One region of the Proteiniclasticum sp. C24MP genome, then DNA from elsewhere that is predicted to be linked to it. Evidence: predicted binding sites of a transcription regulator. Region 1 holds the regulator's gene; each other region holds the start of a gene.
The links. Region 1 encodes Rex, which represses fermentation and respiration genes when NADH is low (regulators of the CRP and FNR family bind a similar motif). Its sites were predicted from a motif close to ATTGTTAANNNNTTAACAAT; they were not measured.
Positions count from the first base shown of each region.

Region 2: the regulator Rex is predicted to act here: its motif matches at 4,397-4,416, upstream of ACHAL6_RS14370 (flavocytochrome c).
Region 3: the regulator Rex is predicted to act here: its motif matches at 5,766-5,785, upstream of ACHAL6_RS07645 (NAD(P)H-dependent oxidoreductase subunit E).

Region 1 is NZ_JBINJW010000005.1:24,203-32,378, forward strand. It holds gene ACHAL6_RS05730 (alpha/beta fold hydrolase) at 1-691, shown strand, start outside; gene ACHAL6_RS05735 (DUF3795 domain-containing protein) at 776-1,342, shown strand; gene ACHAL6_RS05740 (redox-sensing transcriptional repressor Rex) at 1,682-2,317, shown strand; gene ACHAL6_RS05745 (sulfide/dihydroorotate dehydrogenase-like FAD/NAD-binding protein) at 2,464-3,369, shown strand; gene gltA (NADPH-dependent glutamate synthase) at 3,356-4,750, shown strand; gene ACHAL6_RS05755 (DNA-3-methyladenine glycosylase family protein) at 4,765-5,715, shown strand; gene ACHAL6_RS05760 (DUF6054 family protein) at 5,806-6,156, opposite strand; gene ACHAL6_RS05765 (ABC transporter ATP-binding protein) at 6,358-7,149, opposite strand; gene ACHAL6_RS05770 (ABC transporter permease) at 7,115-8,050, opposite strand; gene ACHAL6_RS05775 (ABC transporter substrate-binding protein) at 8,050-8,176, opposite strand, start outside.
Region 2 is NZ_JBINJW010000033.1:2,102-10,277, forward strand. It holds gene helD (RNA polymerase recycling motor HelD) at 1-357, shown strand, start outside; gene ACHAL6_RS14350 (class I SAM-dependent methyltransferase) at 329-979, shown strand; gene ACHAL6_RS14355 (DUF2812 domain-containing protein) at 1,043-2,230, opposite strand; gene ACHAL6_RS14360 (PadR family transcriptional regulator) at 2,227-2,532, opposite strand; gene ACHAL6_RS14365 (S1C family serine protease) at 2,724-4,127, opposite strand; gene ACHAL6_RS14370 (flavocytochrome c) at 4,466-6,238, shown strand; gene ACHAL6_RS14375 (alpha/beta fold hydrolase) at 6,321-7,319, opposite strand; gene tsaD (tRNA (adenosine(37)-N6)-threonylcarbamoyltransferase complex transferase subunit TsaD) at 7,323-8,176, opposite strand, start outside.
Region 3 is NZ_JBINJW010000008.1:1,721-9,896, forward strand. It holds gene ACHAL6_RS07610 (DNA-deoxyinosine glycosylase) at 1-288, opposite strand, end outside; gene ndk (nucleoside-diphosphate kinase) at 417-818, shown strand; gene ACHAL6_RS07620 (glycerol-3-phosphate acyltransferase) at 901-1,533, opposite strand; gene ACHAL6_RS07625 (flavodoxin domain-containing protein) at 1,595-2,146, opposite strand; gene ACHAL6_RS07630 (HNH endonuclease signature motif containing protein) at 2,275-2,661, opposite strand; gene thrS (threonine--tRNA ligase) at 2,678-4,675, opposite strand; T-box leader at 4,713-4,927, opposite strand; gene ACHAL6_RS07640 (hypothetical protein) at 5,085-5,420, shown strand; gene ACHAL6_RS07645 (NAD(P)H-dependent oxidoreductase subunit E) at 5,798-6,274, shown strand; gene ACHAL6_RS07650 (NADH-ubiquinone oxidoreductase-F iron-sulfur binding region domain-containing protein) at 6,276-8,153, shown strand; gene ACHAL6_RS07655 (NADH-dependent [FeFe] hydrogenase, group A6) at 8,165-8,176, shown strand, end outside.

The DNA of each region.
Region 1 (8,176 bases):
CTTTATTCTTCTTATATTTGCATCGGTAGGAATCTATATCTATGCGGATGATTATTACAGACCCTCCGTGACGGCGCAGAGTGCGCTGCAGTCGGTTCAGGGAATTGAGTTTACGGTTGAGGACGGAGATCTGGTGTTTACACCAGAGAATCCTGTGGGAGGCGTCGTCATTTACCCTGGAGGAAGAGTCTCTGAAAGAGCGTATGGCCTCTTGGGCAGTAAGATCGCCGGAATGGGGTATAAGACAGTCATCATAAAAGCGCCGCTCAAGCTGTCCATTCTATCCAACCAGGCAGCGAAGAAATATGTGGAAGAGGAAGGTCTGTCGGACTGGGTCATCATAGGACATTCCCTGGGTGGCGTTTCAGCAGCAAGGTTTACGGAGAAGAATCCCGATAAGATCAGGGCACTGGTGTTTCTGGCGGCCTATCCTGATGGTGGTACAGACCTAAGGGATGCTCCGTTCAAAGTCTACTCACTTGTGGGCACAAAAGACTCCGTCATCGACATGGAGAATCTGGAGGAAGCAAAGGTCAGGCTGCCTGTCTCCATGATCGAGGTGGATATTCGCGGCGGAAATCATTCCAGCTTCGCAAACTACGGTGTTCAGGATGGAGATACCCTCCCGGATATCGGATACAATGCTCAGCAGAATTTTGTGCTGGATGTTCTGAGAGATGCCTTCAGGTAGGGCTCCCTGCTGAAGTGGACGTGAATGGCAGAAGCGGCATTGTGAGGAACCCTTTTTTCCTTGAATTCTGGGAGGGAGAGAACAGTGAAGAATTTCAGAAGACCCGACCCGCTTTTTTCACTTTGCGGACTGAACTGCGGACTCTGCACCATGTATATCGGAGGATACTGTCCTGGATGTGGTGGTGGAGAAGGGAACCAGGCCTGTGCCATCGCCCGGTGCAGCTTGAACCATGGGGGTGTGGCGTACTGCATCGACTGTGAAGCGTATCCTTGCGAGAAGTATCAGGGCATTGAGCTTGTGGATTCCTTCATTCTGCATCGGAATCAGAGGAAGGACCTTGAGAAGATGAAGACCATTGGGCTGGATGCTTATCAGAAGGAGCTTCATGAAAAGATGGAGCTGCTTTCCCGTCTTCTTTCCGACTACAATGACGGCAGGCGCAAGAGCTTCTACTGTCTTTCTGTGAATCTTCTGGAGATGAACGACCTTGAAGACGTTATGAAGCAGATCGAAGAGAAGACAGGAGAAATGGAGCTGTCAGGCAAGGAAAAGGCGAAGACTGCAGTGGAAGCCTTTGAAAGAAAAGCCCGCAGCAGAGGTATTCTGCTGCGGCTCAACCGGAAAAAGCAGACGCAGGCGGAGATCTGAAAACTGAAAAACAGAAAGGATGCCTTGAAAGCAGAGAAACCATCTGAAGAGATGGTTTCTTCTGCTTTGGGAAATTATTACCACTATGTATCAGTAAAGGGATGTGCAAGGTGAAATATTAACAATAAGAGAAAACATTGACTTCAGTATTTCTTATTATTGATTGTGTCATAGGTATTTTACTGTAATTATGGAAAAATCAGTGGGTAAATTGTTCAGGTTTCTAACAATCTCATAATTTTTTCTGAAAAATGGAATTTCCTTGATAAAAACCTACACAAGTTATTCTTTTTTATGGTATTATATTGTTAGAAATTTAATTAACGATGAGGTGCAATGATGGATAAGAAAAAAGACATTTCCATGGCTGTCATCAAAAGACTGCCAAAATATTACAGACATCTTGCTGAGCTTCTGAGAAATGATGTGGATCGTGTTTCTTCCAAGGAACTAAGTGAAAAGATCGGCTTCACGGCTTCTCAGATCAGACAGGATTTCAACTGCTTTGGTGGCTTCGGTCAGCAGGGTTATGGATACAACGTAAAGGAACTATATAATGAGATCTCTCACATTCTAGGACTGGACAAAAAGTACACCACCGTGATCATCGGTGCCGGTAACATCGGACAGGCCATTGCCAATTATTCAAGATTCGACAAGTTCGGATTTGACCTGAAGGCGATCTTTGATGTGAACCCTAAGCTCATCGGCATGAGAATCAAGGATGTGGAGATATCTGATCTGGATCAGATGGAATCTTTCCTAGGAGAGAACAAGGTGGATATCGGAATCATCTGCGTTCCACAGGCACAGGCGCAGAAAGTGGCGGATCTTCTGGTTGAAAATGGTGTAAAGGGAATATGGAACTTTGCTCCCCTGGATATCCAGGTGCCGGAAAATGTATCCATTGAGAATGTGCATTTGAGTGAAAGTCTGCTGACACTTGTCTATCTCATGAATGACCTGGATAAATAGAGTAATTCACGCAAGGAGACCTGAATAAGGTCTCCTTTCCATTACCTTAAATTCCAGTGGTATCGGTTGAAATAATCCATGAGAATCCGTATACTTATATGGTGATTGAAATAAGTCTTTGAGGCTTAAAGTATTGGGGGAAACAGATGTATAAAATAACGCGTAAAAGGGAACTGGTTGAAAACATATTCCTGATGGATATTGAAGCAAGGCGTGTGGCGAAGTCTGCACTGCCTGGACAGTTTGTCATCATCAAGGTGGATGAGTGGGGAGAAAGAGTCCCACTGACCATCTGCGATTACAGCAGAGAAGAGGGAACTGTGACCATCGTCTTCCAGACGCTGGGCGCTTCCACGAAGAAGCTGGCAGCCCTTTCGGAGGGAGATGAAATCAGAGATTTCGTCGGACCCTTGGGCAATCCTTCCGAGGTGGTCACCGATGAGAAAGAGCATCTTCTGAAGAGGAAGATTGTCTTTGTGGCCGGTGGTGTAGGTACAGCACCGGTCTATCCGCAGGTGAAGATGCTGAAGGAGAAAGGCATCGATGTGGATGTGATCATCGGTACGCGATCAGAAAAGACACTGATCATGGAAGAAGAATTTAAAGAAGTGGCAAAGAACCTGTATGTATGTACGGATGATGGAAGCTACGGATTTCATGGTCTTGTGACAGACAAGCTGAAAGAGCTCATGGAGGTGGAAAAGAAGGAATACGATCTTTGCATCGCCATCGGTCCTATGATCATGATGAAGTTTGTATCACAGCTCACGAAAAACTACGACCTGGAAACCATTGTATCGCTGAATCCCATCATGGTGGATGGAACAGGCATGTGCGGAGCCTGCAGAGTCACAGTGGGAGATGAGGTGAAATTCGCCTGTGTGGACGGACCGGAATTCAATGCGCATCTCATAAACTTCGATGAGGCCATGAGGCGCCAGAGCATGTACAAGACGGTGGAAGGAAAGAAGAACATCATCATGGAGCAGAAGGCGGTTCATGAGCATTCACAGCTGTGCGATTTGGGGGAAATACTGCATGAAGAAAAATAGAGTGCCGGTGAGAGAACAGAAACCGGAAGAGAGAATAAGAAATTTCAAGGAAGTTAGCTATGGGTATGATCTGGAGGAAGCTGTTCTTGAGGCGGAAAGATGCATCCAGTGCAGAAATCCCAGATGTGTGGGCGCCTGCCCGGTGGCCATCGACATTCCGAAATTCATACTGGAGCTGAGAAGCGGCGACATCAGGAGTGCCAGAGACACCATCGGGGAGGCAAGCAATCTGCCTGCGGTCTGCGGAAGAGTCTGCCCTCAGGAAGAACAGTGCGAGGGAAGCTGCATTGTGGGGATCAAGGGAGAACCGGTGAACATCGGTAAGCTGGAGCGCTTCGTGGCAGACTGGGCCATGGAAAACAACTACAGGAACACGGACAGACTGCCTGGAAACGGCAGAAAAGTGGCTGTGGTTGGCAGCGGTCCTGCAGGGCTTACCTGTGCAGGAGACCTGGCGAAACTTGGTTATGAAGTGACGATTTTTGAAGCGCTTCACGAGCCTGGCGGCGTTCTTGTCTACGGCATTCCTGAGTTTCGACTGCCGAAGGAAGGCGTTGTAAGAGAAGAGATCAGTCTGCTGAAGGATCTGGGCGTGAAGATCGAGACCAATGTCATCGTCGGACGAACAGTGACCATTGACAGTCTCATCGAGGATGAGAATTTCGAAGGAATCTTCATCGGTTCCGGAGCAGGTCTGCCCATGTTCATGGGCATCAAGGGAGAAAACGCCAATGGCGTCATGTCTGCCAATGAGTATCTGACCCGTGCCAATCTCATGAAGGCATTCAGAAGTGATTACGATACCCCCATCAGTCATGGAAAGAAAGTTGCTGTGGTGGGTGCGGGCAATGTAGCCATGGATGCGGCAAGAACTGCCGTAAGACTGGGTGCGGAGTCTCGAATCGTCTATAGAAGATCGGAGAAGGAAATCCCGGCAAGGGCGGAAGAGGTGCATCATGCCATCGAAGAGGGGGTCATCATGAACCTTCTGACCAATCCCAAGGAGATTCTTGTGGATGAGAAGGGCTTTGTGAAGGGCATGATCTGTGTGAAGATGCAGCTGGGTGAACCGGATGATTCCGGAAGAAGAAGACCTGTGGAGATTACAGGAAGTGAGTTTGTCATTGACTGCGACAGTGTCATCATGAGCCTAGGAACATCACCGAATCCGCTCATCGCATCCACCACAAAGGGAATCGACACCAACAGAAGAGGATGCATCATCATCAATGAGGAAAGCGGTGAGACCACTCTTAGAGGAATCTTTGCCGGTGGAGATGCTGTAACAGGTTCCGCTACAGTGATTCTTGCCATGAGTGCAGGAAAGAAAGCGGCGAAGGGCATTCATGCCTATCTGGAGAACAAGGGGAAGGCAGACTAAGGAAAGAGGAAGAGATGGACTATAAAGCAGTGGAAATACTGGAGAATGAAATCAGACTGAGGAATGTGAAGAATTTTCATCCGAAGCACATCTTCGAATGCGGACAGTGCTTCCGGTGGAACAGAATAGATGCGGATGATGAGACCAGATTTCAGGGGATAGTCCATGGTAAAGTCATAAGCGTATCTCTGAGAGATACGGATGTGCATCTGGAGAATGTGAACATCGATGAGTTCAATGGTTTCTTCAGAGAGTACTTTGATCTGGGAAGAGAGTATGAAGAGGTGAAGAAGGAGCTTCGCAAGGATCCGCTTCTGAAAGAAGCGGTGAAATTCGGATATGGAATCAGAGTGCTCAATCAGGAACCCTTTGAGACGCTGATCTCCTTTATTCTTTCTTCCAACAATCTGATTCCGAAGATCAAGGAAGGCATCAGAAAAATCAGTGAGAAGTACGGAAAAGAAATAGCATCTGCTGGAGAGAAGCACTACGCCTTTCCTACGCCAGAGGAGCTTTCTCAGGCAACGGAAAAGGAGCTGAGAGACCTTGGAGTAGGCTATCGCGCTAAATACATCTACGAGACGGTGCAGGCCATAAGAAGGGCGGAGATTCTGAGAGAGCAAGAGAAGGCAAGCGTGCTGACAGAGGAAGAGAAGGAAGATCTTCTTTTTGATCTGAAGAGCATATCGATTCTTCCACAGGACCTCTGTCACAAAGCGCTCCAGAGGTATAGCGGTGTGGGTGCCAAGGTGGCGGACTGCGTGATGCTCTTCTCCATGAAGAAAGAGGAAGCTTTTCCTGTGGATGTATGGGTGAAGAAAGCCATGATGCATTTCTACGGTGCAGAAGGGACGAATCTTCCTAAGATCAGAGCATTCGGGCAGAATCAGTTCGGAAAACTGGCCGGCATAGCCCAGCAGTATCTTTTCTACTACGCCAGAGAGAACAAGATCCGGATTGAGTAGGGAAGCGGCGGTTTTTTCGCAGATCAAATACAGAAAAGCAGAGTCTCCTGAAGTTGGTTTCTTCAGGAGACTCTGCTTTTCGAAGTTTTTCTACTCCATTAGGATAAAGTTCTTTCCGGCAAGAATATTCTCGATGGAAGAGACAAAGCTCTCTTCGGCACCCCAGGACCACTTGAAGACAACGCCCTGACCACCACCTGCTCCGATGGCATCCACGATGATGGCGTCATTTTCTGCTGTCACAACCACTGTAAGGCTTGCACGGTTTGAGGAACGCATGTAATACTTTTCGAAAACCATGATATAGACCATGGCGTTTCCGATCTGACGAGTCACGGAATCAATGAGTTCTACGGTCATGCCGCTTCTGCCCATTTCTTCGATGATGAAGTTTACAATCTCTTCTCCATTTCCTTTTCCCTGCATGGATAATTTTGCCATAAATCCTTCTCCTCTCCATATCAATCAGTATTATATATAGATGGTACCATATTGAAAGTTCAGAGGGTAGGGCTGCTAGAGATCTTTCACCGGGAAACTCGGAGTAGTGAGCATGATTCTGGAACAAAGAAAAGGTCCTTCTGAAGTTGTCTTCAGGAGGACCTTCCCATCGGGAGGAGTATGTCAATGAAAATATACTGTTTATAAACCAAGAACCATTCGGTCTTCTATGACCTCAGCATTCTTCTTGAACATGGTGATGACATCCTGCGCTTTGAGATCCGCTTTGTCTTTTCCGCGAAGATCTTCCACGATTCTGCCCTCATGCATCATGAGAAGGCGATTACCATAAGATAGTGCATGGTTCATGTTATGGGTGACCATAAGGGTTGTGATCTCTTCCTGGCTGATGAGCTTCTCCGTGACGCCCATGATGATTTCTGAGGTTCTGGGATCAAGAGCTGCTGTATGCTCATCCAGAAGGAGGAGCTTCGGTTTCTTCATCACAGCCATGAAGAGGGCAACTGCCTGTCTCTGTCCTCCTGAGAGGAGGCCGATCTTTGTATGAAGCTTTGTCTCAAGGCCTAGGCCAAGGGTACCCAGCTGCTCTTTGTAGTAGCTTGTCCTGGAGAGGTCAATGGCCTTCTTCAGGCTGAAACTGTGTCCTTTGGCATCCGCCAGGGACAGGTTTTCAAGAAGCGTCATGTTGGGAGATACGCTGAGCCTCGGGTCCTGATGGACGCGTCCGATGAGGTTCGCTCTCTTATATGCTTTCATAGGGGTAAGGTCCTGTCCGTCCAGAATAATCTGTCCTTCCTCTTCTTCCAGGGTTCCTGCAATGAGGTTCAGAAGGGTGGATTTTCCTGCTCCGTTGGAACCAAGGAGCGTTATGAAGTCCTTTCGATCCACTTTCAGGGAAAGGGCATCGATGACCCTGTTCTCCAGGGGTGTGTCTTTGTTAAAGGTTTTTGACAAGCCTTCGATCTTCAGCATAGGACTCACCTCCTTCAGATGAATTCGCTTTTTTTACGGCTTTCTTCTTGTGCTTGAAAGCGCCTGATGTGAATCCCATGGCTACAATCACCGCTACTGCCGTAGCCAGTTTGAAGTCATTGGGGTCCAGACCGAAGCGAAGTACAAAGACCAGAATGCCCTTATATAGAATCGCGCCTGAAATGGCGATACCGCTCATGGATACATTTAGTTTCTTCAGAAGGGAGAATCCGATGATGACCGCTGCAAGAGCCGTAACGGCGCTTCCTGTACCCATGCCGATATCAGAGAATCCCTGATACTGCGCTGTAAGGGCGCCGGAAAGACCCGCAAGAAAGTTTGCCACCATGAGACCAAGAATCTTGATCTTATGACTGTCCGCACCAAGAGAGGTGAGGATTTCCTCATTGTCTCCCACAGCTCTTAGGAAGAAGCCTGTTTTCGTCTTGAAGAAAAGTTCAAAGAGCACCTTGATCAGCACCACGAAAGCAGTGAGAAGAAGCAGCGTGCTGATGTCTTCTCCAAAGACAGTGACAGCTTTCAGTTCAAATACATTACGTTCGTTGAAGAGGGGAATGTTTGATTTTCCCATGACTCTCAGATTCACAGAGTAGAGACCGAACATCACAAGGATACCAGCCATGAGCCCGTTTATGGACAGTTTCGTATGAATGACTCCTGTGATGAGTCCACCCAGGGAAGCGACCAGTGCGGAGAGCAGTGTGGCTGCCCATGGATTCATTCCACTCAGCAGAAGCACTGCGCAGACAGCTGCGCCCAGAGGATAGGTGCCATCAACAGAAAGATCCGGAAAGTCCATGATCTTATAAGTGATGTAGATCCCCATGACAAGAACTGCAAAAAGCATTCCCTGTTCCAGAATATTGATCAGGATATTCATCAGTTACCTCCTACCAGTTTCGCATCAGCTAAAATCTCCTCCGGAATGGTGATCCCGAGTTTTGAAGCTGTGTCTTCGTTGACCACGATCACTGGATTTTTCATCGTTGAAATAGGGAGGTCCTTG
Region 2 (8,176 bases), on a different contig from region 1:
GAAAGCGCCGGCATGAACACCATGGCTGTCATCGCAAAGACATCAGAAGAGGCGAAAATCATCCACAAGGAGCTGAAGAGAACCGGAAAGCAGGATATTCTGCTTGTGGATGAGAAGACACAGCATTATGATCAGAACATCGTGGTGATTCCAGCCCATCTTTCCAAAGGACTGGAATTCGATGCAGTGATCATCGCCTCACTCATGGAGAAGTACAATCCAGCACCACTCGACACAAAGCTCATGTATGTAGCCATGACCAGAGCCATGCATAAAATGGCAGTGCTGGATCTCAACCATTCCATCGGATTCTACAAAGGAGGTGCCCATGAAAAGGAAATGCAGCATCTGCAATAACGAAACCTGGAGTTTCCACCATGATATTTTCAAGGTGGACTACTTTGTCTGCGATCATTGCGATTTCATCTTCAAGGATCCTGAAGCACTCCTGTCAGAAGAAGAGGAACTTAAGATCTATGAAAGTCACGAAAACTCCATCGAAGACCTCACCTATGTGGCCTATTTCAGGAGATTTCTCGAGGAGGCTGTATTCCCTTTCTCCAAATCAGGAAAACAAGGTCTGGACTTCGGCAGTGGTCCTTCACCAGTCCTGGCCATGATTCTTGAAAGAGACTACGGTTACCACATGGATATCTATGATCTCTTCTACGCACCCAAAAAAATCTATGAGGGCAAGACCTATGATCTGGTCACATGTACCGAAGTCATCGAACATCTGGAAGATCCTCTGGTTCATTTCCAGACCATGAAAGAAGCCATGAATGAAAACGGTATTCTGGCCATCATGACGCAATTCCACCAAAATGATGTGGAGCACTTCAGATCCTGGCACTATATGCGTGACCGCTCCCATATCGCCTTCTACAGAAGAAAGACCTTGGAGAAGATTGCAGAAATCATCGGACTTGAAATGATCTACTGCAATGACAAAAATTATGCCACGTTCAGAAGAAAATAAATAACCTTATGATAAAACCGAGAAGAAGTTCAGATGCCACTGAATTTCTCCTCGGTTTTATCATTATTTTTCCAGAGATACCTTTCTCCCGTTTAAGACTTCTGACAGTTTTGAAAGAATCTCTTCCTGGGAAATTTCCTCATTCAGATGATACAGCATACGAATCACAAAGTCATCCTTCACGACCACCATTTCACGCTCGTTCACTACGTAAACCTCATCCATTCCAGACACTGTAATCTTCTCCGGGTCGTCCATATTCAGACTGAAATAACCGCTTTCACTGAAGGCTTCCGCAAGATTTTTTCGAAGCTTCGCATTTCTCACCTCATACACATCCTGATATAAAGAAGTGCTGCTGTAAACGGCATTACTGTACTCCACGGTCTTTACGACTTCTCCCCATATGGATTCTCTGCGTTTGTAGGAATCCACCATATAGTACGGTTTTTCACTGCCGTCTGCCTTCTCGATACCGAAGTCCTCCAGGGTCATATAGGGTCCATCCATAGCACTGGGGTCATTTTCTTTCTCCATGCTTGCAACCTCCAGGAGTCCCATAAGAAGGATTGCGGATACAGAGACAGCCATAATACGCTTAAACCAAGGCTTCAGTTTCTTTGCGAAAGGTCTGATTTCGCGAAAAGGGATCCCTTTTCTGAGCTTTGAAATATAGTGCTGACTGCTGTAGATTCCTAGGATGAGTTCACCTATTCCAATGAAGAGAATGAGTGAAACCGCTAAGAAAAGCGAAGGAGTATCTATAAGCATAATATACAAATTATTACGGATCATCTGTATAAACCCTGACACGCTCTTTGCCTGGAAACTGGCAAAATTCATAAAAAATATAAACAGCCAAAGAATCAGTGTTGTGAAAATAGCCTTTATATCGCTTTTTCTCAGAATCTTCACAGTTTCAATCTGCTCTAGAGGCTCATAATAAAGCTCCGGTACATTCGCTTCCTTATCCGCAGAAAAAACATGGATGTACTTGTTCCCGCAGACATAGTTCCAGCCGGCATCCTCATAGACCGCCACCTGAACCTCGGAGATATTTCTATTCTCTTCTTTCTTGTAATCCACCACTTCTACACGATAAAGAAGCTCCTTTGGCTCATCCACAAGGAATCTGCTGAGATAATCACCTCTCTTTTCCAGAAACAGCCCTTTTCGTGCTTTTTCCTCATAGAATTCTTCAATTTCAGATAGGGAAAATGAACTGGGATGAAAATAGTATTTCTTCTTCATGTGACATCCTCCAATATTTTACCGTCGATCACCTGATTCTTCAGCCGCTGATATTCGTCTTTCAGCGCTTCAATCCCCATTGCAGTGATATGATAGGTTTTTTTCCTGCCTTCTTCTTCCACCAGTTCGATGAGCCCTTCTTTGTTCATGCGAGTCAGGACGCCGTAGAGCGTTCCCGGACCAATGAGCAGCCTTCCCCGGGAAAGCTCCTTGATGCTCTGCATCATGCCATAGCCATGACTTGGATCAATAAGGGACAGCAGTATATAGAAAGTAGCTTCTGTCATTGGTGTAGCGCTCATCAAAAACCCTCTTTTCACATAACTATTATGCATCTCGATATATCGTATGACATAATAGTAAAATACAGAGCAATTTCTGTCAACCACAAAAGGAAAAGAACTGATTCTTATAAGAAAAGAACCGGATTTTTCTCCGGTTCTTTTCTTTGCCATCAGGCATCATTCTTTTAGGGGAAACTGTTTGAAGTGGTTTAGGGTCTTTCAATAAGGGTCAGTTTCAGATCCAGATACGCTCCTTCACGATAAACCTTCACTGTGACCACATCACCTTTATTCTTGGAATTCTTGATTTTATTGATGTCCTGAACAGAGGTCACTTTCTGACCGTCGAATTCTGTGATGACATCTCCCACCATCATGGATGCAAGGTAGGCTGGTGTATTGTCCTGGACTTCCACCACAAGAACGCCTACAGGAATATCATTCTGCTCCGCTGTGGCTTCGTTGATTTCTCTTCCAGCTATGCCCACAAGAAGCTGAGCTTTGGAGAGTGCATCCAGATCATTGGTCAGTGTGTTGATCGGAATGGCAAATCCTATGCCTTCCACTTCCTGGCTGGCAATCTTTGCGGAGTTTATGCCGATGACTTCTCCTTTTGCGTTGATCAGCGGTCCACCGGAGTTTCCTCCGTTGATGGCTGCGTCCGTCTGGAAATAGTTGTACTCGCTGTTGCCGATGGCGACAGTTCTTTCAGTTGCGGAGATGATTCCTGAAGTAACGGATCCCGCAAACTCTTTGGACAGAGGATTTCCTATGGCAATGACGGATTCGCCCACCACCACATTGTCAGAATCGCCAAGGGTGACAATACCCGGCACCTTCACATCTTCATCCATCTGAATCACTGCCAGGTCATTGCTGGCATCATAGTTGACGACTTTTGCGGAAACTTCTTCACCGGTGTATAGAATCACGACGATTTCTTCTCCGCCCTCCACCACGTGATAATTTGTGGCGATGAGACCTTCTTCGCTGAGAATGAATCCGGTCCCGATGCTTTCATTATATCCTCCCTGAGGATTGAAGAAACCTGGTGCACCTGGAACCCTTACCGATACGGTCACAACTGCTGGCTGAACCATGCTGACGATCTCAGGTACACTGAGCCCTTCTTCTCTCAGCTGTGGAGTCGAAATCTGAACAGGCTTTGCACCATCTGCACTTTCCTGAATAATTTCACCCAGCTTCGAGTTTTCGAAGAAGCTTGTACCCGGCAGCACATTGTATGCGCTGTATATACCGAGTGAGGTGCCAAGCAGTGTGAATATAAGGGCTACAGCAATCATGGAAAGTCCAGAAAATCTTTTCTTTCTCTTCGTTCCATTGCCTCCGCTGTTTCCACCTTCGTAATGAGATGCTCCTCTGTAGACATAGGCATCCTCGTTTCTTGGATCACGCATGTCATTTACAGGCTCACTCACTTCTCTGGCATACTCCGGAACATTTCTGTAATCCTGCGTATCTTCCTTTTCATTCTCGTGATTCATGCTGTCTTGCGACGATACTTCCATTTCGTTTTCGTAATTCATGTTGACATCCTGGTATTTATTTTCTTCTCTATCCGGATCTTGTCCGTATGGATCTTTATAGCTCATGATGATTGTCCTCCTTTGTCTCTCTCTTGATGGTATTATCATACCCATTCAATGTTACAGAAAAGTGTCATGCAGAATAATTTTATACAAATTATTCCGATTTGTCTTAAGATCACGTCGCAGGAGCATTCTGCAGTGGGTACTCACATTTTACCTCAGAAAAAATAAAAACAGCTGAAAAATCTTTCAAAGTGGTAATGGAAGCTGATGAAAATTTCCCTTCTATGAAATGAAAAGGATACCTTTTAAAATACACTGAAAATACACTTTTCGTTATTGAATTAACAATGTCAGGGTGATATACTTCCATTGTCAAACAAAAGGGAGGAAATGAACAAATGAAAAAAATGAAGAAATTATTCGCACTGGTTCTTATTTCCGTCATGGCGCTCAGCGCCTTCGGATGTGGAGCCAAGGAAGAAGCAGAAGAGACACCTTCAGCAGAAGGAATCTTCACTCCAGGTACTTATACAGCGGAAGAGACCGGACATAACGGCCCCGTTAAAGTAACGGTCACTGTAACGGAAAACGAGATTGAGAAGATTGAAGTGGAAGCAGCGGATGAAACCCCTGCCATAGCAGCGCCTGCCATCGAAGGAATCATTGATGAGATTCTGGCAAGTCAGGGACTTGGTGTAGATGCCGTCACAGGCGCCACCGTGTCCTCCAATGCAGTCATTGCTGCAGTTACAGCTGCTCTGGGAGAAGCGGGTGCAGATATCGAAGCCCTGAAGAAAATCAAGGTGGAAAAAGAGAAAACAGAAGTATCCGATAAAGAAGCGGACATCGTCATCATCGGTGCCGGTGGTGCAGGTATGAGCGCAGCGGTGGAAGCTGCAAGCGCGGGCAAGTCCGTAATCATCGTAGAGAAGATGCCCATCGTCGGAGGAAACACCAACAGAGCCACAGGTGGAATCAACGCTTCAGAAACCAGTATTCAGGAAGCGGAAGGCATAGAAGACACAATCGATACATTCTATGATGATACCTTCAAGGGTGGAAAAGAGGAAAACGATCCTGAGCTTTTGCGCGTCATGGTGGAAAACTCTTCCAGCGCAGTAGACTGGCTCAATGAACTGGGTGCAGGTTTAACAAGAGTATCCTTATCCGGTGGAGCTACAAATCCCAGAATCCATACACCAGCTGATGGTTCCGCTGTTGGACCTGTGGTGGTTGAAGTTCTTCATAACAGGCTGAAGGAACTGGGCGTGGAAATTCTTATGGAAACCACTGCCACAAAGATCCTGGAAGAAGAGGGTCAGGCGACAGGAATTGAAGCTGCAACCGTTGATGGAAGTACGTTTATGATCAAGGCCGGTGCGGTGATCATCGCAGCAGGTGGATTCGGAGCCAACAGTGATATGGTGGAAAGCTTCAGACCTGACCTGGTCGGTTTCTCCACCACCAACCATGCCGGTGCCACAGGAGACGGAATCGAGCTTGGACAAGCTGTAAATGCTGCTCTTGACGACATCGAGCATATTCAGATTCATCCGACCACAGACCCTGAATCCGGATATATGTTTACAGAAGGTCTGCGTGGTGATGGTGCCATTCTCATCAATGCAGAAGGAAAGAGATTCACCGATGAACTGCTCACAAGAGATGTGGTTTCAGCTAATATTCTGAAGCAGACAGGTGGCATCGCCTATCTTGTCACCAATGAGGAAATGAAGGAAGAAAATGCTGCTCTGGCGGGTTACATCAAAAAGGGCTATGCTGTAGAATGTGAAACACTGAAGGATGTGGCAGAAGCCATCGGTGCTGAAGAAGCGGATGTCACCGAAACCATGTCCAAGTACCTGGATGCTGTGACATCCGGATCCGATGAAGAATTCGGAAGAACCCATCTTACACAGACTCTGGAAGAAGGACCTTACTATATCCTGAAGGTCACTCCAGGAATCCACCACACCATGGGTGGACTGAAGATCGATACAGAAACACATGTAATCAATGTAGATGGAGAAATCATCAAGGGTCTCTATGCTGCAGGAGAAGTCACAGGAGGCGTTCACGGTGCAAACCGTATCGGTGGAAACGCCATGACAGACATCATTGTTTTTGGAAGAATCGCAGGACAGATCGCAGTAGACGAACTAAGCAGATAATCAGCATCACATAAAGAAACAAGACACCCTGAATTTTTTTCAGGGTGTCTTGCTTCTTTATGTGGAATCTCACTATTCTCTTCTACTTCCTTCTGTAGCTCAGCCTTGTGATCTTGTCGATGAGTCCGTTGAGGCTGGATGCAATATCCTGAGGACGTTCCAACATCACATCGGAAACAGAATCCTGCACGATGAGTGTCTCCACATCACTGCTGTAGCCAAGATAACGTTCCTGATTGAACCGTTCCATATTACGATTGCTCGTTATAAGATGAAGCGGATTTTCACCCAGAAGGTTCGTCTTCACAGGAAGGGCTTCGGCCGTCTCCATATAGCCAAGCTCCGCTTTCATGATGTTCATCATGCTCCTGGTGAGTCTGAGATTCGAATGAAACTCTTTTTCCTCATTGTCCAGACTGACTTCATCAAAAAAGTCCAGAATACCGCTGCTTTGCATAAGCCTTGGCAGTCCTACGGCACCAAGCACTTCCTTGGAAAAGAAAGAAGCGGTTCTGATGTCCCTGTACCTTACGATTTCCTCACTGCCTGCCATTTCTCCCATGGGATTGATGAACAGTGCACCCAGGACTTCATCCGGATAGAGATTCAGATATTCCTGCATGACCAGAGAACCGTATTCCTCTCCCACGAGAATGAATTCCATCTTCCATCCAAATCTTCTGAACATGAAATGAAGGTCCTCTGCGATTTCTCTAGGGGTCTTGTATTCCCCTTCCGTACCACCATACCCGGGTCTGTCATAGAAAAACAGTCTGGCATTGCCGTCGAATTTCTCCATGAGCTTCTGCTTGTGCAGAAGAGATTCTCCGGAAGCACCATCCACAATGACGATGTAGTCGCCACTGCCATGGATCTCGTAATTATAGTTCACCTGATTCACCATGATCTGGTTTCCGCTGACCTGATCCAGATAGATCTTCGCCTGATATTCCTCATACAGGTATCCAGCGAAAAACAGTGCAGCAAGAAAAAGAACAATTACTCTTATGATGTTCTTTTTGTTGATCATCTTTCTGAATTTATGCCTTTCAAGGCTGTTGGATTCTACTATGAAACTCATGACTTATCTACCACCTAACGAAAGTCCGGGTTTTGCATTGAGATCATTGCCCGATACATGTCCCTTTATGAACTGGAAATAAGCTGCGCTGCCGATCATGGCCGCATTATCCGTACAGAGAATGGCATCCGGGAAGAGAATTCTCACATTCTCCTCTTCGCCCTTCTGAAGAAGCGCTTCTCTTAAGCTGGAATTGGAGGCGACGCCACCTGCCACAGCGATCTTATCAAGGTTTCTGCTCTTTATGGTCTTCATGGCATTCTCCACAAGCACGGAAACCACTGCGTGCTGAAAAGAAGCAGACACATCCGGCACATTGATTTCATTGCCTCTCTGCTTTTCGGAATTGAGATAATTCAGTACAGAGGACTTCAGCCCGGAAAAGGAGAAGTCCAGCGTATCTTCATGGAAATTCGCTTTGGGGAATTTTATGGCAAGAGGGTTCCCTTCCTTGGCGATCTTATCAATCTTGGGTCCTCCGGGATAGCCCAGCCCCATAGCTCTAGCCACTTTATCAAAGGCTTCTCCTGCCGCATCGTCTCTGGTTTCACCCATGACTTCGAAATCATCATAGTCCTTCACATGCACCACGAAGGTATGCCCGCCTGATACCACCAGGGAAACGAAAGGTGGCTGAAGCTCCTTGTACTGAATGTAGTTTGCTGCGATATGCCCTTCTATATGATTCACTCCTATGAGCGGAACACCCAGTGAAAAGGCGAAACCTTTGGCGAACTGAAGTCCCACAAGCAGCGCACCCACAAGACCTGGACCATAGGTCACCGCCACTGCATCAATATCTTCTCTTCCGATATTCGCTTCCTTCATGGCCAGCTCCACAACACCTGTGATGTTCT
Region 3 (8,176 bases), on a different contig from region 1:
CACCACATTCCGGATACTGGAGTCGCTGGAACCTTCGATGTCGCTGGATGCGATGGTATCCCAGAGGGCAATGTGATACATCTTCAGCATATCTTTTTTCTCTTCGATGGTACTTACTTCCCCCTGATATCCCGTAACGGCTTTTAGGACTTTCCAGAATCTGTTCTGCGGATGCCCGTAAAAGAAGCTTTCTTCTCTTGACTTCACGGAAGGGAAACTTCCTAGTATCAGAATACGGGATGTTTCATCATATACGGGACCAAAGGGATGGGTTTCTCTTTCTGACATATGTTCTCACCTCTTTTTCAATCAGTATAGCATAATGTTCTGGTATAACTCAGGACCATTGTTCTATGAAACAGCGCATAATACTGATATAATTTATTCAGAGAAATCAATGATGTTAGGAGAATTTTATGGAAAAGACACTGGTACTGATCAAACCGGATGCCGTGGAGAGAAATCTCATCGGGAGAATACTCAGTCTCTATGAAGACCGAGGACTGAAGGTGACCGCACTGAAAATGCTGAATGCAGATAAAGAGACTGCAATGAAGCATTATGAGGAACACATAGGAAGACCCTATTTCGAGAATCTCATGAACTATATCACAAGAAGTCCCCTGGTGGCTCTGGTGCTGGAAGGTGATGACGCCATCGCACTTGTACGTGAAATCAACGGGAAGACCGATCCGCTGGAAGCCGCTGATGGAACCATCAGAAAGCTTTATGGGGAGACAAAGACCTACAATACGGTTCATGCATCAGATTCGGAAGAAAGCGCCGCAAGAGAAATTGAAATCTGGTTCGGCAGATGACACTTCTCACACTTAAAGCAAGAGGTTCTACGGAGTCCTTGATAAAGAAAGACTAGGCATTCAGTAAATGCCTAGTCTTTCTTTATTTTGAATCTTTTTTTCGATGCAGTACAGTCGAGAGCTTTGTCTCCTCACCGTTTAGGATTCTTTTGAAATTCGGTATATGAAGTTTTATGCTCAAGAGTCCTCCTAGTAGGGTAATCATGACCGGCCATAAACCAAGATCCTTGAAGATGGTCATGAACAGAACATAAATCAGCAGTGATAATGTTCCAATGGCGATATAGTCCGTTGCGAAGGTCACACCTGCTATGATGAACATGGCAATGATGCCGTAGACCGGATTCATGCCCAGAAGAATTCCGATCAGGGTTGCAGTTCCCTTTCCTCCCTTGAATTTCATGAAGAAAGGATAAATATGACCGAGGATGGCGGAGTATCCACCAATGTACAACAGCAGTGCACCTTCTTTGTTGAATCCCACAGAGAACAGATGTTTCACCAGAAGGACCGCAAATACGCCTTTCAGTATATCGATGAGTGCCACAACGACGCCGAATTTCCACCCCAGGGATTCCACAGCATTGGATGCTCCGGCGTTTCCCTGTCCTAAGTTTCTGATATCGACTTTTTTAATCAGTCTTCCAAGCAGATAACCCGATTGGATATTGCCAAGTAAATAACCGATCAGTGCAACAATTATATAATCTCTCATGTTTCTCCTTCTGGAATTCTTCCAAATCAATTATTTCGGCTGAAAGAGGCATAGCTGCACTTTATAGTGACTGCACCTCCTGAACCAGATCTCTGATCAGTTCACGATCGGTGAAATCCACTTGCCTGTGAAATACCGCAAGCATTCCCTTTTCGTCTGAAGTCAGTGGTCTCTTCTTCTTTTTCATATCGATCTTCAGTTTCATGAGCCTCATGAGCAGTCGATCGATGAAGCTCAGTTTTCTGAAGTCGAATCCGCCTCTATAATAGTATAGTTTTACATTCTTTTTTTCAACATCTTTCAGGTTATTCTCAAATATTTCTCTCTGAACCTCTTCCGAACGAAGGGATAGACCTGTACAGAATACAAAAACATTAGGAATCCCATCCACCTGATCTTCATCCATCACCTTTTTCAGTCCATTGATGCCGATGGCATACAGCCCTCCGCCGAAAATCAGTGTATCAATTCCACTTAATACTTCTTTGAGATTTTTCACTTCATTGAGATCATATTTGAGATCATATGCCTCCAGAGAAAGGTCTTCTGCAATCCAATGGGCATATTTCCTAGTGAATCCTGTTTTTGAAGAATATACTACTGCTGCTTTCAACTAAACCACCTCTACTTAAATACTTGATATTTTTAAGATAACACTATCATTGTGATAGTCAAGGATTTTCAAAAAAAAGAAAGATCTGAAAACAGATCTTTCTTTCGTAATCCAGTTAAGGCCATCCATCATACCAAGGGGTCGTAGTAATCTTCTTCTTCTTCTACAAGCTGATGACCACTCATGAGAAAATCGATGATGTCAATTCTTCGATAGCCTTCCTTATATCTTTTCAGTGTCTTCACAAGCGTTCTTAGAAGGCTGTTTGATAATTCAGCTCTTTTCCTGATTTCCTCTTTTCTGTAGAAATCTTCATGAAACAGATTCTGCAGCCGATTCTGCAGTGCCCGCTTGTATTTCAGATCGGTATCAGGGTCTTTATGAGGACCTGACATCCCCCTATGATGCTGCGCACAGAGATAGATCCGATTCAGAGGATATTCAAGTCCTCCCTCATCTTTATGAATGATATGATGTGTGTCTCCAGGTTTTCCACATACAACACATTTATTCAAATCATCGCCTCAACTTTTATTCTTCTGTGTTCTTTGGCGCAAAATGATAATTGTATCTTGTCTCATTCTCCTGCAGTACTCTATTGATGAATTCAGTAAGATCTGCAGAACCTTCGTTGCCTTTTTCACGGCTTGTCACCGCCAGCGTACCAGTTTCCTTTTCCTGCTCTCCGATGACCACAAAGTATGGAATTCTTTCATTTCTTGCTTCACGGATCTTGTATCCGATTTTCTCGTTTCTGTCATCCATTTCCGCACGGATACCCATCTTCTTCATCTTTGCCAGGACTTCCTCCACGTAATCATGGAATTTTTCTGAAATCGGAAGAAGTTTCACCTGAACTGGAGCCAGCCACAGAGGCATTGCTCCGGCATATTTCTCTATGAGAATCGCAAGGGTTCTTTCATAGCAGCCGATGCTGGTTCTATGGATGACAATCGGATGCTTCTTCTGCCCGTCTTTATCCACGTACGTCATGTTGAATCTTTCAGGAAGAGCGAAGTCGATCTGCACTGTGATGATGGTGTCTTCCTTACCATGAACGTTCTTCATCTGCAGGTCGAGTTTAGGGCCATAGAAAGCGGCCTCTCCTTCTGCTTCCACATAATCAAGTCCTGCATGATTCAGAATTTCTCTCATGGTGTTCTGCGTGCTTTCCCATGCTTCTGGATTGTTGATGTACTTATGTGTATCCTTTGGATCCCATTTGGAGAATCTGTAAGTGATGTCTTCCTTGATGCCAAGGGTTTCCATAACATAATTCGTCAGATCCAGTACACCTCTGAATTCTTCTTCCAGCTGATCAGGTCTTACAATCAGATGACCTTCTGAGATGGTGAACTGTCTGACTCTGGTAAGCCCGTGCATTTCGCCTGAGGACTCGTTTCTGAAGAGTGTGGATGTTTCTCCCATCTTCACTGGAAGGTCTCTGTAGCTGTGCTGGTCGGAATTATAGATGGCGAACTGGAAAGGACAGGTCATTGGTCTTAATGCCATGACTTCACCTTCCACATCATCACCGAACAGATCTCCATGTCCATGAGGATCCTGACACATGATGAACATTCCATCCTTGTAGTGATCCCAGTGACCGGATACCTTGAACAGGTCGGATTTCGACATCAGTGGTGTCTGAGTGAACTCATATCCACGGCTTTCTTCTTCATCTTCAATGAATCGCTTCATGACCTGAAGGATTTTTGTGCCGTTTTTCTTGAATAATGGCAGCCCCTGTCCGATCATATCAGATGATGTGAATATGTTGAGCTCTCTGCCTAGCTTATTATGATCCCGCTTCTTCGCTTCTTCCACCATAGCCAGATATTCATCCAGTTCATTCTTTTTAGGGAAGGAAGTACCGTAGATTCTGGACAGCATTTTGTTTTTTTCAGAACCTCTCCAGTATGCACCTGCAACCTGTGTCAGCTTGAATGCTTTTACAGCCTTTGTGGATGCGATATGCGGACCTGCACAGAGGTCTGTGAATTCGCCCATCTTATAGAAAGAAAGTACTTCATCTTCTGGTAGGTCGTTGATCAGCTCCACCTTATAAGGTTCACCCATTTCTTCCATCAGCTTCAGTGCTTCATTTCTGGATAGTGTGTATCTTTCCAGCTTCAGGTCCTCTTTTACGATTTTCTTCATTTCCGCTTCGATCTTTGTCAGGTCTTCTGCAGAAAAACTGCCCTCTTTATCAAAGTCGTAGTAATACCCGTTTTCAATGGCAGGTCCTATGGCAAGCTTCACCTCAGGGAAAAGCCTTTTCACAGCCAGTGCCAGAATATGTGATGAAGTATGTCTGAAAGCATGCTTGCCGTCTTCGTCATCAAAGGTTCTGATTTCCAGTTCGCAGTCTTCGTTTAGTTCATGACGGATGTCCACTCTCTCCCCATTGACACGCCCTGCCATGGCAGCGCGTCCAAGGCCTGATGAGATTGCATAGGCGGCATCAAGAACTGTTGATCCTTTTTCAATCTGAATCACATTTCCGTCTTTCAGTTTTAGATTAATCATGTTATCTCCTCCAATAAAATAAAATAGACCCGTCCCGGAAAGGGACGAGTCATCGTGGTTCCACCCTAATTAAAAGCAACACAACGTCACTTTCGCTTAATACCTTAACGCGGCAAACGTAGATACTTATACTTTCGTCTTCGTACTGCACTCCCAGGTGGTTTTCGCGAATATCATCTTAGGTTGCTTCCAGCCAAGGCAGCCCTCTCTTTAAAGAATCCGGTCGGTACTCTTCCTGTTCAATGTGTTTTGATTTTTGATTGACTTAATTATATCCAATTGACCCCGTTCCGTCAACTTCACATAAGATATTATTCTTAGGGTTCATCACTTGAAAGTTCGAAGAATAACTATAACCGAAAAGCAGAATAAGATATAATAGGAATAACAGGATGAGGAGGTAAAACTGATGTTGACTATAAAACTTCATTTTCCCAGATGCAGTGGGCATGAAAGAAAGAATCGATTGATCAAAAGTATCGTTTATCGTGTTGGTGGAAGATTTTCTCTGGATGACCAGCAGGTAAGAGTCATGTTCTATGAGTCTGAGTTTCGATCTGATATGGAATCGGATTTAGGAGATTTCATTCATATTGATGTAGTATCGTGCCCTTCTCTGGAGCTGGAAGAAAAGAAAGCCCTTGCAGAAATACTCAAGGACGAAATCAATATTTTTTCAGGCACAAAAGTGGATGATGTATCCATCTTCATCATGAATACAGATTGTGCGTCCTATTTCAAGTAAACAAAGAACAGCTGATCTGATTTTAAGTGCAAAACCATTCAATCAGGAGGGTTTGATTCAGATATCTTCCCTCCTTTCTATAAATTCTCGTTACAAACCGCTTATCACTTCGGTGCACTGCAGTGTATCGTCTCATGAAACGCGCTTTTTCTGCGTTATCTTAATTATTCTGTCACAGCATGCCAATTCATACTATTTTGGTCTGTAAAATACCAATCAGAGAAACCGATATGCAGATGCATAATCGGAAAATTAAATGATAAATATTTATCATTTAATGAAAAGAATTCATAATGGACTGAAATTTCTTGATAATACATAGTATTGTCTATATAATTAAGGGTGTTTGGTAAATATTTAACAAGAGGTGAGAGAAAATGTGTACTTTATCACAAAATCCTAAGATTCAGGAACTGGATGAATTTATTGCGAAAATCAACGCGAAGGAATCGGATCTCATAGAAGTTCTGCATCACGCACAGAATCTGTTCGGCTATATTTCCGAAGAACTGGTTGGTCATATCAGTCAGAAAATCGGAGTCCCTAAATCGAAGATCTTCGGAGTGGTCAGCTTCTACTCCTACTTCACAACAGAACCCAGAGGTAAGAATGTAATCAATGTCTGTATGGGAACCGCATGTTTTGTGCGTGGAGCGGACAAGATATTAAGAGAATTCGAGTCGCAGCTCAGGATGAAATCAGGAGAAACTTCCATTGATGGAATCTTCACCATAGATTCCCTGAGATGTGTCGGCGCCTGCGGACTGGCTCCTGTCGTTATGGTGAACGACAAGGTCTACGGCAGAGTCGAAGCAAAAGATGTCAATAAAATCATCAGTGAATGCGAGGTGTAATATGCTAAATAGTATAGATGATCTGAAAAATATCAGAGAAAAAAGTCAAGGACTTCTGTTTCTGAGAAAAAATGCAGCGCCAAAAGGAACCAGAAGAGAAATCCTGGTCTGCGCCGGAACTGGATGCCATAGTGCGAAAAGCAAGGAAATCGTCGAGAATTTCAATGAAGAACTGGAAAAAAGAAATCTCACCGAACAGGCCTCCTGCCATATCACCGGATGTTTCGGATTCTGCGAAAAAGGACCCATCGTAAAGGTTTTTCCTGACGATGTCTTTTATACGGAAGTGACGGAAAATGATGTGGATGAAATCATTTCCAAGCATATCGTTGAAGGTCAGATGGTAGAGCGTCTTCTGTATATCGATCCGAAGACCAGAGAGAAAATCGATACGCAGCATCATATGAATTTCTACAGAAAGCAGAATCGTATCGCCTTAAGAAACTGCGGACTCATCGATCCTGAGAAAATAGAAGAGTACATTGCAAATGATGGATATCTGGCACTTGCCGAAATCATCACGACCAAAGAACCCATCAATGTGGTGGATACGCTGAAAGCCTCTGGTCTTAGAGGACGTGGCGGCGGTGGCTTCCCTACCGGTTCCAAGTGGGGCATGACACTGCGTAGCAAGGGTCCGGAGAAGTATATGATCTGCAATGCCGATGAAGGAGACCCAGGTGCATTCATGGACAGATCCATACTGGAGGGAGATCCTCACAGTATCATTGAAGCCATGGCCATAGGCGGATTCGCCATCGGTGCCAACAAAGGTGTCGTATATATCAGAGCAGAGTACCCTCTTGCAATCAAACGTCTGAAGATTGCCATAGAACAGGCGAAAGCATTCAATCTGTTAGGAAAAAACATACTGAATTCCGGGTTTGATTTCGATCTTGTCATCAAATACGGTGCAGGCGCATTTGTGTGCGGAGAAGAGACGGCGCTGATCCAGAGTATTGAAGGACATAGAGGAGAACCTGTATCGAAACCTCCCTACCCTTCAGAGTCAGGTCTTTTCGGTAAACCTACCTGTGTAAACAATGTGGAAACCCTTGCCAATATTCCGATCATCTTCCAGAAAGGGCCAGAATGGTATTCCTCCATCGGAACAGAGTTCTCCAAAGGAACCAAGGTATTTGCCCTGGCTGGTAAAATCAATAATGTAGGCCTTGTAGAGGTGCCTATGGGCATCACATTAAGAGAAATCATCTATGAAATCGGTGGTGGAATCAAAGGCGGTCACGCTTTCAAGGCGGTTCAGACCGGTGGTCCCTCAGGTGGATGTATTACAGAAAAAGATCTGGACACCCCTATTGATTATGAATCTCTGAGCAGAATCGGTTCCATGATGGGTTCAGGCGGAATGATCGTAATGGACGAAGAGAACTGTATGGTGGACATCGCGAAATTCTATCTGGACTTCACAGTGGAAGAATCCTGCGGAAAATGCACCGCCTGCAGAGTCGGAAACAAGAGACTGCTTGAAATACTGAACAGAATCACAGCGGGTAAAGGTGAACTGGAAGATCTGGAAAAACTTGAAGAACTTTCTCAGACCATTAAAGACACTTCCTTATGCGGACTCGGACAGACTGCGCCGAATCCCATATTAAGCACCATTAAATACTTCGAAGACGAATATCGTGCACATATAGTAGATAAGAGATGTCCTTCAGGTGTCTGCAGAGATCTGCTCAGATATGTCATCACTGATGCCTGCATCGGCTGTACGAAGTGTGCCAGAGCATGCCCTGTGGATGCCATATCCGGAAAAGTTCGTGAGAAACATGAAATTGATCAGGAAATATGCATCAAGTGCGGAGCGTGTTATACTGCCTGCCCAGTGAAGCCGATCAAGGCTGTACAAATTGTATAGGAGGGAAAAAAATGGTAAATATT